DNA from 2 places in the Nocardia sp. NBC_01730 genome. Region 1 is predicted to be linked to the other one. Evidence: riboswitches for the same ligand, from Rfam matches in the RefSeq annotation. Region 1 holds a riboswitch; the other holds the start of a gene.
What was found. Region 1 has a riboswitch for S-adenosylmethionine ahead of OHB12_RS29870 (hypothetical protein). Riboswitches for the same ligand answer to the same signal wherever they lie in the genome.

Region 1 (7,173 bases):
GTCGGACTGCACGTCGCCGTCGTAGTTCTTGCAGGCCCAGACGTAACCGCCCTCCCATTTCATGGACGAGGCGACCATGTCGTCGATCAGGCGGTGCTCGTAGGTGAGGCCGGCCGCGTCGAACTGGGTCTTGAACTCGGCGTCGAAGACCTCCTGGAAGGTGTCCTTGAACATACCGTCGTAGGCCTTCAGGATGGTGTTCTTCGTGGACATGTACACCGGATAGTTCTGCGCGAGCCCGTAGTTGAGCGAAGCGCGCGCGAAATCCTCGATGGACTTCTTGAAGTTGTACATGCCCATCACAACGCCGCCGTCCTCGGGCATCTTCACGACCTCGTGCACGATCGGCTCGCTGCCGTCGTCCGGGGTGAAGGTGAGGGTGACAGTTCCGCCTTGGAACACCTTGAAATCGGTGGCGCGATACTGATCGCCGAATGCGTGACGGCCGATGATGATCGGCTTGGTCCAGCCCGGCACCAGGCGCGGGACGTTGGAAATGATGATCGGGGCGCGGAAGATCGTGCCGCCGAGAATGTTGCGGATGGTGCCGTTGGGCGACCGCCACATCTTCTTCAGGCCGAACTCCTCGACGCGCGCCTCGTCCGGGGTGATGGTGGCGCACTTCACGCCGACGCCGTGCTGCTTGATGGCATTGGCGGCGTCGATCGTGACCTGGTCGTCTGTCTTGTCCCGGTACTCGATACCCAGGTCGTAATACTCCAGGTTCACGTCGAGATACGGGTGGATCAGTTTGTCCTTGATGAACTGCCAGATGATCCGGGTCATCTCGTCGCCGTCGAGTTCGACGACGGTGCCTTCAACCTTGATCTTGGACATGGATCTTCGTGTCCTCCTAGGATGGTGCCCTTATTGCACGGCCAGGCGAAGACGCTTGTGAGCGGACCCCAGCTGTTCCAACAGACAACGTATATGTCCCGCGTTGTCCGCGAGACTTCTGGTGCAAACAAGACAAGCGTACTGCTTCCGAAGATCTCACCACGCGGGCAGCCCCCGGGGTGAGCCGGGCCACGATGGTTACCGATTGGTAGGTCGGCGGCATCTTCACGGCGCGCAACGACCGCGGCCGTCGGCAACCCCTCGATACCGCGACGCACAGGAAACGACGAGGTCCGCGCATCGCCGGTGCGATACGCGGACCTCGTGCGACCGAATCAGACCGCGACCGGAACCCGGGCGTCCGAGGCACCTGCAGCGCCTTGTTCGGAGCCTTCGATCAGGCTCTCGGGCCGATCCCGGATCATGAGGGCGATGACCGGGATAGCCGCGAGGAAGAACCCGGCGCCGACGTAGAAGGCCACGTCGTAGCTGTGGATCGCGGCACGCGCGGCCAAGTTGTCGATGGCCGGATTGTTCGCCGCGAAGGTCTTGGCGACCTGCACCGAGATGGTGGTCAGCAACGCTGTGCCGACCGCGCCGCCGACCTGCTGCGCCGCGTTCAGCAGCGCGGAGGCCACACCCGAGTCCTCTTCCTCCACTTGATGCAGGGCAACGGTCTGCATGCCGACGAACAGCGGGCCCATGCCCAGCGCGATCAACACCTGAGCGGGCAGCACACCCGCGAGGTAACTGTCGCCGTAGCCCAGTTGCGCGAGCAGCACCAGGCCGATGACCCCGAGCACGGCGCCGCCCACCATCAGCGGACGCGGCCCGAGCTTCGGCAGCAACGCGCTGGTGACGCCCGCGGAGATCGCGATGCCCGCAGGGAAGGGCAGGAACGCGAAGCCTGCCTTCAGCGCGGAGTAGCCGAGCGTGATCTGGAAGTAGTAGCTCAGGAACAGGAACATCGCGAACATGGCGATCGGGATGAGCAGCGCGGCAAGGAACGCGCCACCCCGGTTGATCTCCCCAGGAATGTGCAGCGGCAACAGCGGGTTCGACGAGCGCCGTTCGATCGCGATGAAGGCGATGAGCAAGCCCAGCCCCACGATGAGCAGCGCGAGGGTGCTGCCCGCCAGCCAGCCGTCGTCGGCGGCGCGGCTGAAGCCGTACACAATGGCGATCAGACCCGTCGTCACGGTGACGGCGCCCGGCACGTCGTAACCTCCGCTGCGCGGCGTCGGCACGTCCTTCACCACCCAGGCCAGCGCGCCGAGCAGCGCAAGGAACGCGACCGGCGTGTTGACCAGCAGGCACCAGCGCCAGGAGGCGTACTCGGTGAGTGCGCCTCCCGCGATCAATCCGAGCGCCGCGCCGCCGGCGGAGACGCCGGCGAACAGGCCGAAGGCCTTGGCGCGCTCACCGGGTTCAGTGAAGGTCACCGACAGCAGCGAGAGCGCGGCCGGCGCGAGCAGTGCGGCGAACGCACCCTGGAGCGCACGCCCGGCAAACATCTCGGCGCCATTCTGCGCGAGACCGGCCAGGGCGGAGGCGCCTGCGAAGCCGACCAGCCCGATGAGGAAGATCCGGCGCCGCCCCAGGTAGTCGGCCAGCCGACCGCCCAGCAGCAGCAGGCCGCCGAAGATCAGTGTGTAGGCCGTGAGCATCCATTGCCGGTTGCCGTCACTGATGTCGAGATCGCGCTGGGCGAACGGCAGCGAGATGGTCACGATCGTGGCGTCCAGAACCACCATGAGCTGGGCCAATGCGATCACCCCCAGCGCAAGCCAGCGCGCCGAACTGCCCTGTCTTTCCGGAACGTCTACCGCTTTCGCAGTCTCGGTCACCGTCATCTCCTCGTTGGTCGAAGTAGTGGAGCCATCCTGTCATTTGGCGACATTTGTCGTCAAGAGAAAAAAGTCGTAATACGACATTTGGCTGTTCTAGACATGAAACTGTCAGATCGCGATACGATGTGCACATGCTCGAGTCATCAGCGCCGATCGGCGCGAGCGCAGCGGCGGACACCTCCGCGAGCCCACCAGCGAACCCGGGGCAGCCCGGCCTGCGCGAACGCAAGAAGCAGCAGACCAGGCTGCGCATCATCGAGGTCGGCCTCGACCTGTGTGACACCCAGGGCTTCGACGCGACAACGGTCGAGCAGATCGCCAACGCCGCCGATGTCTCGCCGCGCACGATCAACCGCTACTTCGACAGCAAAGAGGACATCGTCCTCGGCCCGGTGAAGGACTTCGGGCTCGCCGTCGCCGAGACTCTGCGCGACCTTCCGGTCGCAGGCAACGAACTCGAGGCGCTGCGCGAGGCGTTCTTGCACGTGGTGGGCCAGGCTGCCGACGAAGGCAACACGGGACCGATCTCGTTCCGGCAGTTCCAGCAGATGCAGCGGATTCTGCGCAGCAGCCCGTCGGTCAGCGCGCGCAGCCTCGAACATGCCGACGACAGGACCGCCGCGATCGCGGCCGTGGTGGCCGAGCGGCTCGGCACCGAACCCGACTCGCCCGCGGTGCGCCTGATCGTCGGAACCTGGCAGCTGATCGGCCACGTCGGCATGGAGTGCTCAGGCGAGGCGTTCGTTCAGGACGACCTTGCGACCGCGGCCGCGGCCGCGGCAGGACGCGCCGCGTTCATCGACACCTTCGACGAGTTCGTACGCACCTGCTGCGTCGCGCGAACCAGCGATGGCCAGTGAGTTCGCCGGAAGATTTCGAAGGCTGACCGCCTGCCAGCTATGATGCCGAAAAGGTCATGAGTGCCAGCGCCAAGCCCCGGCTCGCTGGTCGGCAACCCTCCAGCCGCGGTGGGGTGCTCCGGGTGATGACCTGGCTCCCGAAAGTCGGGAGCAAGCGCGCTCAGGAGGTCGCCGAAATGTGTTGTTGTTCACACGCACCCGGATAACCCTCCAGTACCGGCGAACACCTGCTTTGGAGCAAAACCATGAGTGATTTCACCGCACCCGCGACCGGAAACTACCTGCCGCAGGTGTCGTTCGACACTGAGCAGATTCACGTCGGACAGGTTCGTTCCGGCATGACGAGCGCTCGTACGCACAGGCAGCGACTGATCCCGACCGGGACGGTCGCCGCATTCGAGCGGCGCGGCGGCGCGGGCAAGAAGGCCGTCGGCGGGTCGGCCCCGCAGAGCCATGACCTCGGGAATGTGCGTTCTCTCGTGATTCAGCCCGCGTCTGTACAGATTGGACTGCGGACGCGTTCTCGCCTGACACCCGACGAGAAATCGACGTCAAGAGCCACCTACAGCCTGGTCCGCCCCGCAGTCGGTATCCAAGATATCGACACCGACCCTCGCGCCGGTTTCTCGGCGGCGGCGTCGTGACCGTGCGTATCGAACCGAATACCGGCCGTCCCTCCGGCGTAGTACTGCCGCCTCCGGACGGGCAGCTCGGCATCGTCGACATCGGGGACGCGCTACTGGAGAGCGGCGCGGTCGTTCCGGACGTCCACTTGGCCGTGCAGCGCTGGGGTGAGCTCTCTCCCGCGCTGGACAATGTCGTGCTTGTCGAACACGCGCTGACCGGCGATTCGCACGTCGTCGGCAGGCCCGATGGCATCCACCCGTTGCCCGGCTGGTGGGACGGGATGGTCGGTCCCGGCGCGCCGCTGGACACCGACGAATGGTGTGTGATCGCGACGAACGTGCTCGGCGGCTGTATGGGTAGCACCGGCCCGTCCACCCGCGCTCCGGACGGAAACCCTTGGGGCACACGGTTTCCGGAGATCTCCATCCGGGACCAGGTGACCGCGGAGGCGGCGCTGATGGATCTGCTCGGCATCCGGCGGCTCGCCGCCGTCGTCGGCGGGTCGATGGGCGGCATGCGGGTGCTGGAGTGGATGGTCGGCGCGCCGGAACGGGTCGCCTCCGCACTGGTGCTCGCGGTCGGCGCGCGCGCCACCGCCGACCAGATCGGCACTCAGACCACGCAGATCGCGGCGATCAAGGCCGACCCCGACTGGCAGGGCGGCGACTATCACGACACCGGCCGCGCCCCGATGGCAGGAATGGGCATCGCCCGACGCATCGCGCACCTGACCTACCGCACCGAGTCCGAGCTCGACCACCGGTTCCAGAACAAGCCCCAGGGCGACGAAGATCCGTCGCGCGGCGGCCGCTACGCGGTGCAGAGCTACCTGGACCACCAGGCCGAGAAGCTGTGCAAGCGCTTCGATCCCGCCACCTATGTACTGCTGACCGAAGCGATGAACCGCCATGACGTCGGCCGCGGGCGCGGCGGTGTCGCGGCGGCCCTCGCGGCCACACCGGTGCCCTGCGTGGTCGGCGGCGTCGACTCTGACCGGCTCTACCCGCTCTGGACCCAGCAGGAGCTGGCTGATCTGCTACCTGGCTGCGATGGGCTGGAGGTCGTACACTCGCGCGACGGGCACGACGGCTTCCTCACCGAGGCGGCCGCGGTATCGAAGCTGCTGACCGAGACCATGCGACTGGCGCGGATCGGCGTGCGCAGCGAACGGTGAACTGTGGACCTCGCCCCATGACGGGGCTTGTTGCCCGAATGTCAGCCGACACCGATCATCGCCGTGCTAGCCGACACCCATCGTGTTGATCGTGACCGCGAGGAACACGATGCTCGAGCCGAGCAGGGTCAGCGCACCCACGTCGAACGGCTTGCTACGCACCGCGAGCAGACCGACCCGCGCCGTCGGAAGGCACAGGCGGAAGGCCGCGGCCAGCAGCGTCGCACCTCCGAAGAACAACGCCCCCCGTCGCCACCGGTCGGAGGCGACGAACACCACGGCCACCATAATCACCAGCGTGACGACGACCATCGGCAGGTGGCAGCGCAGGAACTGCGCGCCCAGGCTGCTGGCGGACCGCCGCCCGGCGCTAGGAGTATCGGCATCGGTCACGGCCCGATTCTTCCAGACGCCTTCACACCGCGCCGCCGACGGGCATGCGGCTTCTGTTCAAACCTTCGCCCCTCGATGGCCTACCGGATCCGTTCGGTCGTGAAGCCGCTCGGTGCGCCTCGGATGTAGCGCATTCAATCGGATTCATTAATGCCAACCAACACTGACACGCGTGACAAGCTGATGCATTGTGTTCCACTTGATGTTCCACGAGCCCTGCATCCCGCCGAATACCGGCAACGCGATTCGGTTGATCGCGGGGACCGGGTGCCATCTGCATCTGATCGAGCCGCTCGGGTTCGATCTGTCCGAGCCGAAGTTGCGGCGAGCCGGGTTGGATTACCACGACCTGGCGTCGGTGACGGTGCACGCCGATTTGGCGGCGGCGTGGGAGGTGCTGCGCCCGGAGCGGATCTATGCGTTCACCACGCAGGCCACCACCAGGTTCACCGATGTGGCCTACCGCGAGAACGATGTGCTGCTGTTCGGGACCGAGCCCTCCGGGCTGCCGGAGGAGGTGCTCGCGGACCCTCGGATCACCGACCGGCTGCGGATCCCGATGCTGCCTGGACGCCGCTCGATGAATCTCTCGAACGCGGCGGCGGTGACAGTGTACGAGGCGTGGCGCCAGCTCGGGTTTCCCGGCGGGGTGTAGACCTCGTGCCGGGTCCCAGGTGAAAGGCATTGTCCGTCAGGGGAATCTGCGCTGTCAGAGGTCGATTTCGAATCGTTTGAAACGCGACGCGGCGCCCGCCACCAGCCGGACCGCGGACTTGGGCACACCGTAGTGCACGGCGAGCAGCTCGATCGCGGCCTTGTTGGCCTTGCCTTCGACGGCGGGAGCCCGCACGTACAGTTGCAGGCTCCCGTCGTCGAGGGTTTCCACCAGCGGGCCCTTACGGCTGTTCGGCTTGATCGTCGCCCTTACTACCGTCGGCACCCTTGTCTCCTGCGCTGGTTTCCGCGCCTTGCGAGGGTTCGGCGCTGGTCGAGGGCTCCGCGGGAGCCGGTGCCGATTCTCCCCCACCGCGCGCGGCCTTCCTGCGCCGCGGCACCAGCCGGGCGATGCCCCACACCAGGGCGGCGATCACCAGCAGGAAACCGAGCCACGGTATTGCCTTGCCGGTGAACACGACCGCGTCCTTCAGCCAGTCCACCAGCGAGTGCCAGCCGGAGACGACGCCGTCCCAGAAGCTGTCGGCGTCGTCGTCGGACTTCTTGTCTCCGGTGGTGATATCGATGGTCAGCGTGGACAGGGCGACCTGATCGTCGAGATGCCGCTTCTGCGCCGTGAGGCTGTCGAGCTCACCCTGGCGGCTGGTCATCGCCTTCTCCGCATTGAGCAGGTCGGCGGTGTTGGTGGCGCCCGCGATAAGCGCGCGCAGCCGGTCGATCGAAGCCTGCAGCGCCTTGATCCTGGCGTCCAGGTCCT
Region 2 (7,173 bases), 1.7 Mb from region 1:
GCGGGTCGATGCGGTGGACGGTGGCCAGACCTGCCTCGGTAGCGGCGACAAGTTTCGCGCGGCGGTGGGCAGGGTTGGGACGGTATTCGGCAAGTCCCTTGTCCACCAACAGGTCCGCGATACGCTGCACGCTCTGGCGCGTGATGCCCATCTCGCGTGCGATACCCGCGACCGACAGCGGTGTGCGCAGTACCGCGCCAAGCACCTGCCACCAGGCCGCGGTCAGACCCGCAGGTCGGGCCAGTTCCTCAGCGACCGCAAGGAATTGGCCATTCACACGGAACGACGTGATCGCCGCCGTGCTGAACAGCTCCTGCTCACCGGTCATGATTCACCTCCCGCTGCGTGCCGCACGGCGATCCGGCCGATCAACCGGATCGCCGTGCGATTCTTCCTCATCCGACCTGCGCCGCCCGCTGCGCCTCGTACTCCGCGAGCACCGCGTAGCCTGCCGGATCGGCATGCGCGAACAGTCGATACCAGCCGTCGAGAACGTGCGGTTCGTATATGCCGAGCCTTCCGAGCACCTCGCGCGCGAACTCGAACGGCGCGCTCGCGCTGGCCGTGATCACGTCACCGTCGGTGACGGCGGGCTCGCTCACATAGTGATCACCGCCCGAATAGCCGCTGTAGAGCAGGTATTCCGCGACGTTGCTCGTGTGTCTGCGGGTATCGAGCAGACCTTCCTTGGCCAGGCCGAAGGTGGCGCCACAGATGGCGGCGACCGGAACACCCGCCGCTACGAGTTCACGCGCCTTGCGCGCGAACGGCACCAGCTCCTCGCCCTCCCAGGTCTCCGCACCGGGCAGGATCAGCATCGCGCTGTCGGCGGGCGCGAGGTCGGCGAGCACGACGTCCGGCACGATGCGCATCCCACCCATCGTCGTGATCGGCTCCGCGGTCAGGCCGACCGTCGTGACCTGCCACGTCCCCGGCTCCCGATGCCAGCTCGACTTGTTGATGTGCGCAGTGGCCGCCCCGACCTCCCAGTCGGCCAGGGTGTCGTAAACGGCCAGGTGAACTGTCTTGGTTCGCATGACAGCATGTTGGCATATTTGACAGCATGCTGTCAATGTCGCGACTGCCTCCGAGCGCTGCCGTGGCCGAGCCCGCAGACGCGCTCCCGAGGCACATCCAGCCAGACACCCCACCACGCAGACTCGCCGGCAAAGGTGACCACTCTTGCACTCGGACATCCAGGGCAGACACCGCGCACCTGGTTGCGCAGGCCGCTCCCGAGCGCTCGGCCGCAGCGAGCCAGTCGGACACCGCCCGCTCGGTTGCCAGAGCAGAGCCCGGGCGCTACGCAACCAGCCGGCGCCCACCGACGGCACAACCTATGCGCGCCGATTCGCTCAGGAAGGCCGCCCACCTGGCGAGAAGGCCCACTACGCTGGGAGCATGCGGATTTCGGTGGCGGCGGACGAGCGGGTAGGAGTGGCCGAGGAATTGGTCGGCGAGTTGCACAGGCGCGGACACGAAACCGTACTGCACGGCGCACTGTCCGACGCGGAACGCGACGACTGGGCCTGGGCGAGCGAAGCGGCCGCACGCGACGTCGCGGCACGCCGCACCCACCAGGCCGTCATCTGCTGCTGGACCGGCACCGGCGCCTCGATGGCCGCCAACAAGGTCGCGGGCATCCGCGCGGCACTCTGCACCGATGCCGCGACCGCGGCAGGCGCCCGCACCTGGAACGACGCGAACGTCCTCGCTCTGAGCCTGCGTTCGACCTCCAGCGCCGAACTCCGCGAAATCCTCGACGCCTGGTTCAGCACCGAACCGAGCAATACCCCCGAGGACCAGGCAAACATCGCCCATCTCACCAAGATCGAGCACACCGCCAACGTCTGACCCCGCCAGGAGCCGGCCGGCGAGACGAGGTGCGTGCGGGTCAGCCCAGGGCTTGGTCGAGATCGCCGAGGAGGTCTTCGACGTCTTCGAGCCCTACCGAGATGCGGACGACACCGTCGGAGAGGCCGATGGTGGCTCGACCCTCGGGACCCATCGCGCGGTGGGTTGTGGTGGCGGGATGGGTGATCAGGGATTTGGCGTCGCCGAGGTTGTTGGAGATGTCCACGATCCGCAACCGGTTCAGCACCTCGAAAGCGCGCTTCTTCGCCTCGTTCTCAGGTGCCTTCAGCTCGAAGGTGACCACGGTGCCGCCCGCACTCATCTGAGTGGTGGCCAGAGCGTGCTGCGGATGCGATTCCAGGAACGGGTACCGCACCCAGCTGACGGCCGTGTTGTCCGCCAGGAAGCGGGCGATCCGCAGCGCCGACTCCGCCGAATGGCGCACCCGCAGCGGCATCGTCTCCAGCCCCTTGAGCAGCGTCCACGCATTGAACGGGCTCAGCGCCGGACCGGTATGACGCATCAGCATTTTCACCGGACCGTCGATGTAGTCCGCGGCACCGAGAATGGCACCGCCGAGCACCCGCCCCTGCCCGTCGATGTGCTTGGTGCCGGAGTAGACCACCACGTCGGCACCCAGTTCGAAACCGCGTTGCAGCAGTGGTGTGGCGAAGACGTTGTCCAGCACCACTTTCGCGCCCGCCGCATGCGCCAGCTCGGTCACCCGGCGCACATCGACCAGCGTCTGCATCGGGTTGGCGGGCGTCTCGAAGAACACCGCCTGGGTGGGCACCGACAGCGCCTGTTCCCACTGGTCCAGATCCTCGCCGTCGACGAAGACGGTCTCCACGCCCCAGCGCGGCAGGATCTCGTTGCACACCACGAAGCAGGAGCCGAACAGACTGCGCGCGGCGACGAGTCGATCGCCTGCGCCGAGCAGCGCACCGAGAGCGGTGAACACCGCGGACATTCCGCTCGCGGTCGCGAAACACGCTTCGGCGCCGTCGATCAGCCGCATCCGCTCCTCGAACATGGCGACGGTCGGGTTGCCGTAACGGGAGTAGACGAAATGCTCGACGTCGCCGGTGAAGGCAGCCTCGGCGGCCTCGGCGCTCTCGTAGACGAAGCCAGAGGTCAGGTAGAGCGCCTCGGCGGTTTCCTCGAAACCTGAGCGCCGCAGTCCACCCCGCACACCGAGCGTCGCGGGACCGACACCCTCCGGCAGCGGCCGGTCGATCGCACCACCGGTGATCACGACTGCCGCCAGGGTAGTCCGAGCGCACGCCAGCCGGAGCCGCCGCGATGCCCGAATTCGTCGAGGGGACCTTCGAAGCCTTCGAGCACGTTGTAGGAAGTGTGGTAGCCCGCGGTGGTCGCGGCGACAGCCGCGCCGATCGAACGCTGCCCGGAACGACACAGGAACACGACCGGGGCGTCCGGGGCGTGGTCCACCAGGGCCTGCTTCAGCTGCTCGACAAACGCTTTGTTGCGCGCGCCGGTGGAGTCGACCCACTCGATCAGCACGGTCGGCCGATCGATCGAGCTCGTATCGGGGACACCGACAAATTTCCATTCGGCTTCCGTCCGCACGTCGACCAAGACGGCTTCGGGTTGGTCCCGCAACACTTCCCACGCCTGCTGGGGTGTGATGTCACCGGCATAACTCATGTGCACCTCCTGCGAATCCGCACTTGCCGCGCTCAGGCTCGAGCCACGGCCAGGTCGTCACCCGGAGCACCCCACCGCGGAGGAGGGTTGCCGACCAGTAATGCCGGGGCTTGACACTGGTTCTCATGACCTTCGACTGAGATTGCACCGATGCGGGTCACCGTGTCAAACGGTTGGCCGCACTGCGGGAACATTCAGTGACAGACCAGCCACTTCGCACCGGATCTGGTCAGATTCCAGGTCGCCGTCTTCTCCTCGCCGTCGACCTTCGTGGTCACGGTCACCCTGCCCTTGTCGCCGTCCCTCATCGGATTGTCGAGTTTCGTGATTTCGACGGACTTTCCGGGCCCCGCCTGTCCGGCCAGCGGCGAACGTGCGGCGTCGAAGCCATGGCATGCGGTGCCGGGCGGCGGCACCGTGGCGGTGTTGTTGGAGCCATCGACGAACTTGCGGACCGCCGCGACAATGCGGTCGGAATCTGTGACATTCTTCTCAGTCGGCGACAGCATCCCGCCGAGCACGATTCCGACCAACACGATCACCGCGACCGCCGCCGCCGCGACGAAAGGGACCGCGGAACGCTTGTCGGTCTGATCGACCCGGATGATTTCGTCCTCGCCCGCGGTCGGCTGCTGCTCGGTCATGACTCGATGATCCCTGGTCGCCGCGGGTATCGAGCGACCAGGCCCCGATTCGGGACACGCTTAATCACTCGACGGAGACCGGGCGGTCGCTATAGCGAGCGCGGGAACGGGTAACCGGAAATTGTGACGTTCGATGGCATCCATCCAGTTCACGCACCGGCGCGGTGCGGCATCGGCCACCCCGATAGAATCGCGGGACTGCGGTCGGCTGTCATAGCCAATCGGCAGCTCGTCGCCGCAGTGAACCGGGCACCGTGCAGACCCGAGCCAGCATCGCCGGTGTCGGCACCGACAGGGTGCAACCAAGCCAGTGCGTCAACTTAGCCTAAGCTAAGACCGACGTTAATTGTTATTCGACCAATAAGGGTGCGCGTAAGAGATGACCGAACAGAGTGCAGGATCGACAAGCGGTGTACACGGGCCCTCCGTGATGACGCAAGCTGCCTCCTCCGGGCCGGACGCGCACACCGCAGGGACCCGCCCGCTCCGCATCGCGATCGTGGGCGCAGGACCGGCCGGGATCTACGCCGCCGACGCGTTGATGAAATCCGACGCAGAGGTGAGCATCGACCTGTTCGAACGCATGCCTGCGCCGTTCGGGCTGATCCGGTACGGCGTCGCGCCGGACCATCCGCGGATCAAGGGCATCATCACCGCCCTGCACAAGGTGCTCGACAAGCCGCAGGTGCGACTGCTGGGCAACATCGACTACGGCACCGACATCACCCTCGACGACCTGCGCACCTTCTACGACGCGGTGATCTTCTCCACCGGAGCCAATGCCGACCGTGCCCTGGACGTCCCCGGCATCGGCCTGGACGGTTCGTTCGGCGCGGCGGACTTCGTGTCCTGGTACGACGGGCACCCCGACGTACCGCGCACCTGGCCACTGGACGCGGAGAAAGTCGCGGTCCTCGGCGTCGGCAACGTCGCACTCGACGTGGCGCGTGTGCTGGCCAAGACCGGCGACGAACTGCTGCCCACCGAGATCCCGCCGAACGTCTACAAGGGGTTGAAGAACAACAAGGCCGTCGAGGTCCACGTCTTCGGCCGCCGTGGACCCGCCCAGGCCAAGTTCACCCCGCTCGAGCTGCGCGAGCTCGACCACTCGCCGACCATCGAGGTCATCGTCGACCCCGAAGACATCGACTACGACGAAGGCTCCGAAGCCGCGCGCCGCCACTCCAAGCAGGTCGACATGGTCGCCAACACCCTCGAGCAGTGGGCCATCCGCGACGTCGGCGACCGACCGCACAAGCTGTTCCTGCACTTCTTCGAGTCCCCGTCCGAGGTGCTCGGCGAAGACGGCAAGGTCGTGGGCCTGCGCACCGAGCGCACCCAGCTCGACGGCACCGGCAACGTCAAAGGCACCGGCGTCTTCAAGGACTGGGACATCCAGGCGGTCTACCGCGCCGTCGGCTATCTGTCGCAGAACCTGACCAACCTGCCCTTCGACGACCAGGCCGGCACCGTGCCGAACGAGGCCGGTCGCGTGATCGCCGACGAGAACGCCGACGGCGCCGACCGCTACCTGCCTGGCACCTACGTCACCGGCTGGATCAAGCGTGGTCCCGTCGGCCTGATCGGCCACACCAAGGGCGACGCCAACGAGACCGTGGCCTGCCTGCTCGACGACAGCACGAGCTTCACCCCGGCCGCCGCACCGGAGCTTGACGCCGTCACCGAGTTCCTCGAGGGCAAGGGCATCCCGTTCACCACCTGGCAAGGCTGGTACCGCCTGGATGCCCACGAGCGCGCGCTCGGCGAGCCGGAGGGCCGGGAGCGGGTCAAAGTCGTCGAGCGCGAGGACATGCTCCGTGCCAGCGAGCCACACAAGGTCTGATCACCCCGGCGGGACCAGCTCCGCTGCCGCGGCAACCACCCTGCTGCGGCAGCGGAAAACCCGACACTGAGGCATTCTGTACAAGTGTTCGATGCCCACCTGCACATCTTCGACCCGCGGTTCCCGCTGGCCGAGAACGAGGGCTACCTGCCCGACCCGTTCACCATCGCCGACTACCGAAAGCGCATGGCGCGCTTCGACGTCGGCGGCGGCGCCGTGGTCAGCGGCTCGTTCCAGGGCACGGATCAGAGCTACCTGAAGGCCGCCCTCGCCGAACTGGGCGATGGCTGGGTCGGCGTCACCCGCCTGGACCTGGACGCCACCGACGAGGAGATCATCGAGCTGGACCGCATCGGTGTGCGCGCGCTGCGGTTCAACCTCAAACGCGCCGCCGCCGACATCACCGGGATGACGCTCCAGGCGTTGCGGGCCTACGAACTCGTCGGTTGGCACGTCGAGGTCTATATCGACGGCACCATGCTCGGCTCGCTGCAACCGGTCATTTCCAAGCTCCCCGCGCTGTCGGTCGACCATCTCGGCATGTCGGAAGAGGGTCTGCCGTTCCTGCTGGATCTCGTCGATCGAGGGGCGCGGGTCAAGGCCACCGGTTTCGGTCGAGTCGCGATGAACGTCGCCGACACGCTGCGCCGCATCCACGCGGTGAATCCCGAAGCCCTCATGTTCGGCAGCGATCTCCCCGGCACCCGCGCGGGGCGCCCATTCAAGGACTCGGACGTCGACCTCCTCTGCGATGTAGTCGGCACCGACATGTACCCGGTACTGGAAGACAACGCGCGCGCCTTCTACCGGCTCCCGGCCCGCGAGCGCACCGCCCCCACCGACCCGGCCCCGACGCTGCCGCTGTACCGTCCCGAACCGCCGACCCTCCGGCTGCACCGCGACGAACTCCCCGAAGCCCAAGCGGGAGACACAATTCCGTTCCCCGCTATCGAACGGTAGCGGTCACGACTTCCACCTCGCCGGCGATCGTCACCGTCACGACCGAACGGTGCTCGACCGTACCTATCGCTCACTCGCTGCGCTCGCTCATGACTCCACCTCGCTGACGCTCGGCTCCGCCATGACCGAGCGATGCTCGGCTGTGCCTATCGCTCACTCGCTGCGCTCGCTCATGACTCCACCTCGCTGACGCTCGGCTCCGCC

Region 2: another riboswitch for S-adenosylmethionine. It lies ahead of OHB12_RS23100 (rhodanese-like domain-containing protein); the one in region 1 lies ahead of OHB12_RS29870 (hypothetical protein).

The regions. Positions count from the first base shown of each region.
Region 1 is NZ_CP109162.1:7,238,187-7,245,359, reverse strand. It holds gene OHB12_RS29885 (NADP-dependent isocitrate dehydrogenase) at 1-837, opposite strand, end outside; gene OHB12_RS29880 (MFS transporter) at 1,173-2,690, opposite strand; gene OHB12_RS29875 (TetR family transcriptional regulator) at 2,819-3,547, shown strand; SAM riboswitch class IV at 3,600-3,710, shown strand; gene OHB12_RS29870 (hypothetical protein) at 3,793-4,191, shown strand; gene metX (homoserine O-acetyltransferase MetX) at 4,188-5,348, shown strand; gene OHB12_RS29860 (DUF3017 domain-containing protein) at 5,415-5,660, opposite strand; gene OHB12_RS29855 (tRNA (cytidine(34)-2'-O)-methyltransferase) at 5,932-6,396, shown strand; gene OHB12_RS29850 (DUF167 domain-containing protein) at 6,451-6,681, opposite strand; gene OHB12_RS29845 (DUF4349 domain-containing protein) at 6,638-7,173, opposite strand, start outside.
Region 2 is NZ_CP109162.1:5,552,985-5,560,157, forward strand. It holds gene OHB12_RS23080 (MarR family winged helix-turn-helix transcriptional regulator) at 1-328, opposite strand, end outside; gene OHB12_RS23085 (type 1 glutamine amidotransferase family protein) at 396-1,037, opposite strand; gene OHB12_RS23090 (RpiB/LacA/LacB family sugar-phosphate isomerase) at 1,402-1,854, shown strand; gene OHB12_RS23095 (O-succinylhomoserine sulfhydrylase) at 1,895-3,109, opposite strand; gene OHB12_RS23100 (rhodanese-like domain-containing protein) at 3,106-3,522, opposite strand; SAM riboswitch class IV at 3,537-3,653, opposite strand; gene OHB12_RS23105 (Rv0361 family membrane protein) at 3,717-4,166, opposite strand; gene OHB12_RS23110 (FAD-dependent oxidoreductase) at 4,597-6,009, shown strand; gene OHB12_RS23115 (amidohydrolase family protein) at 6,094-6,969, shown strand.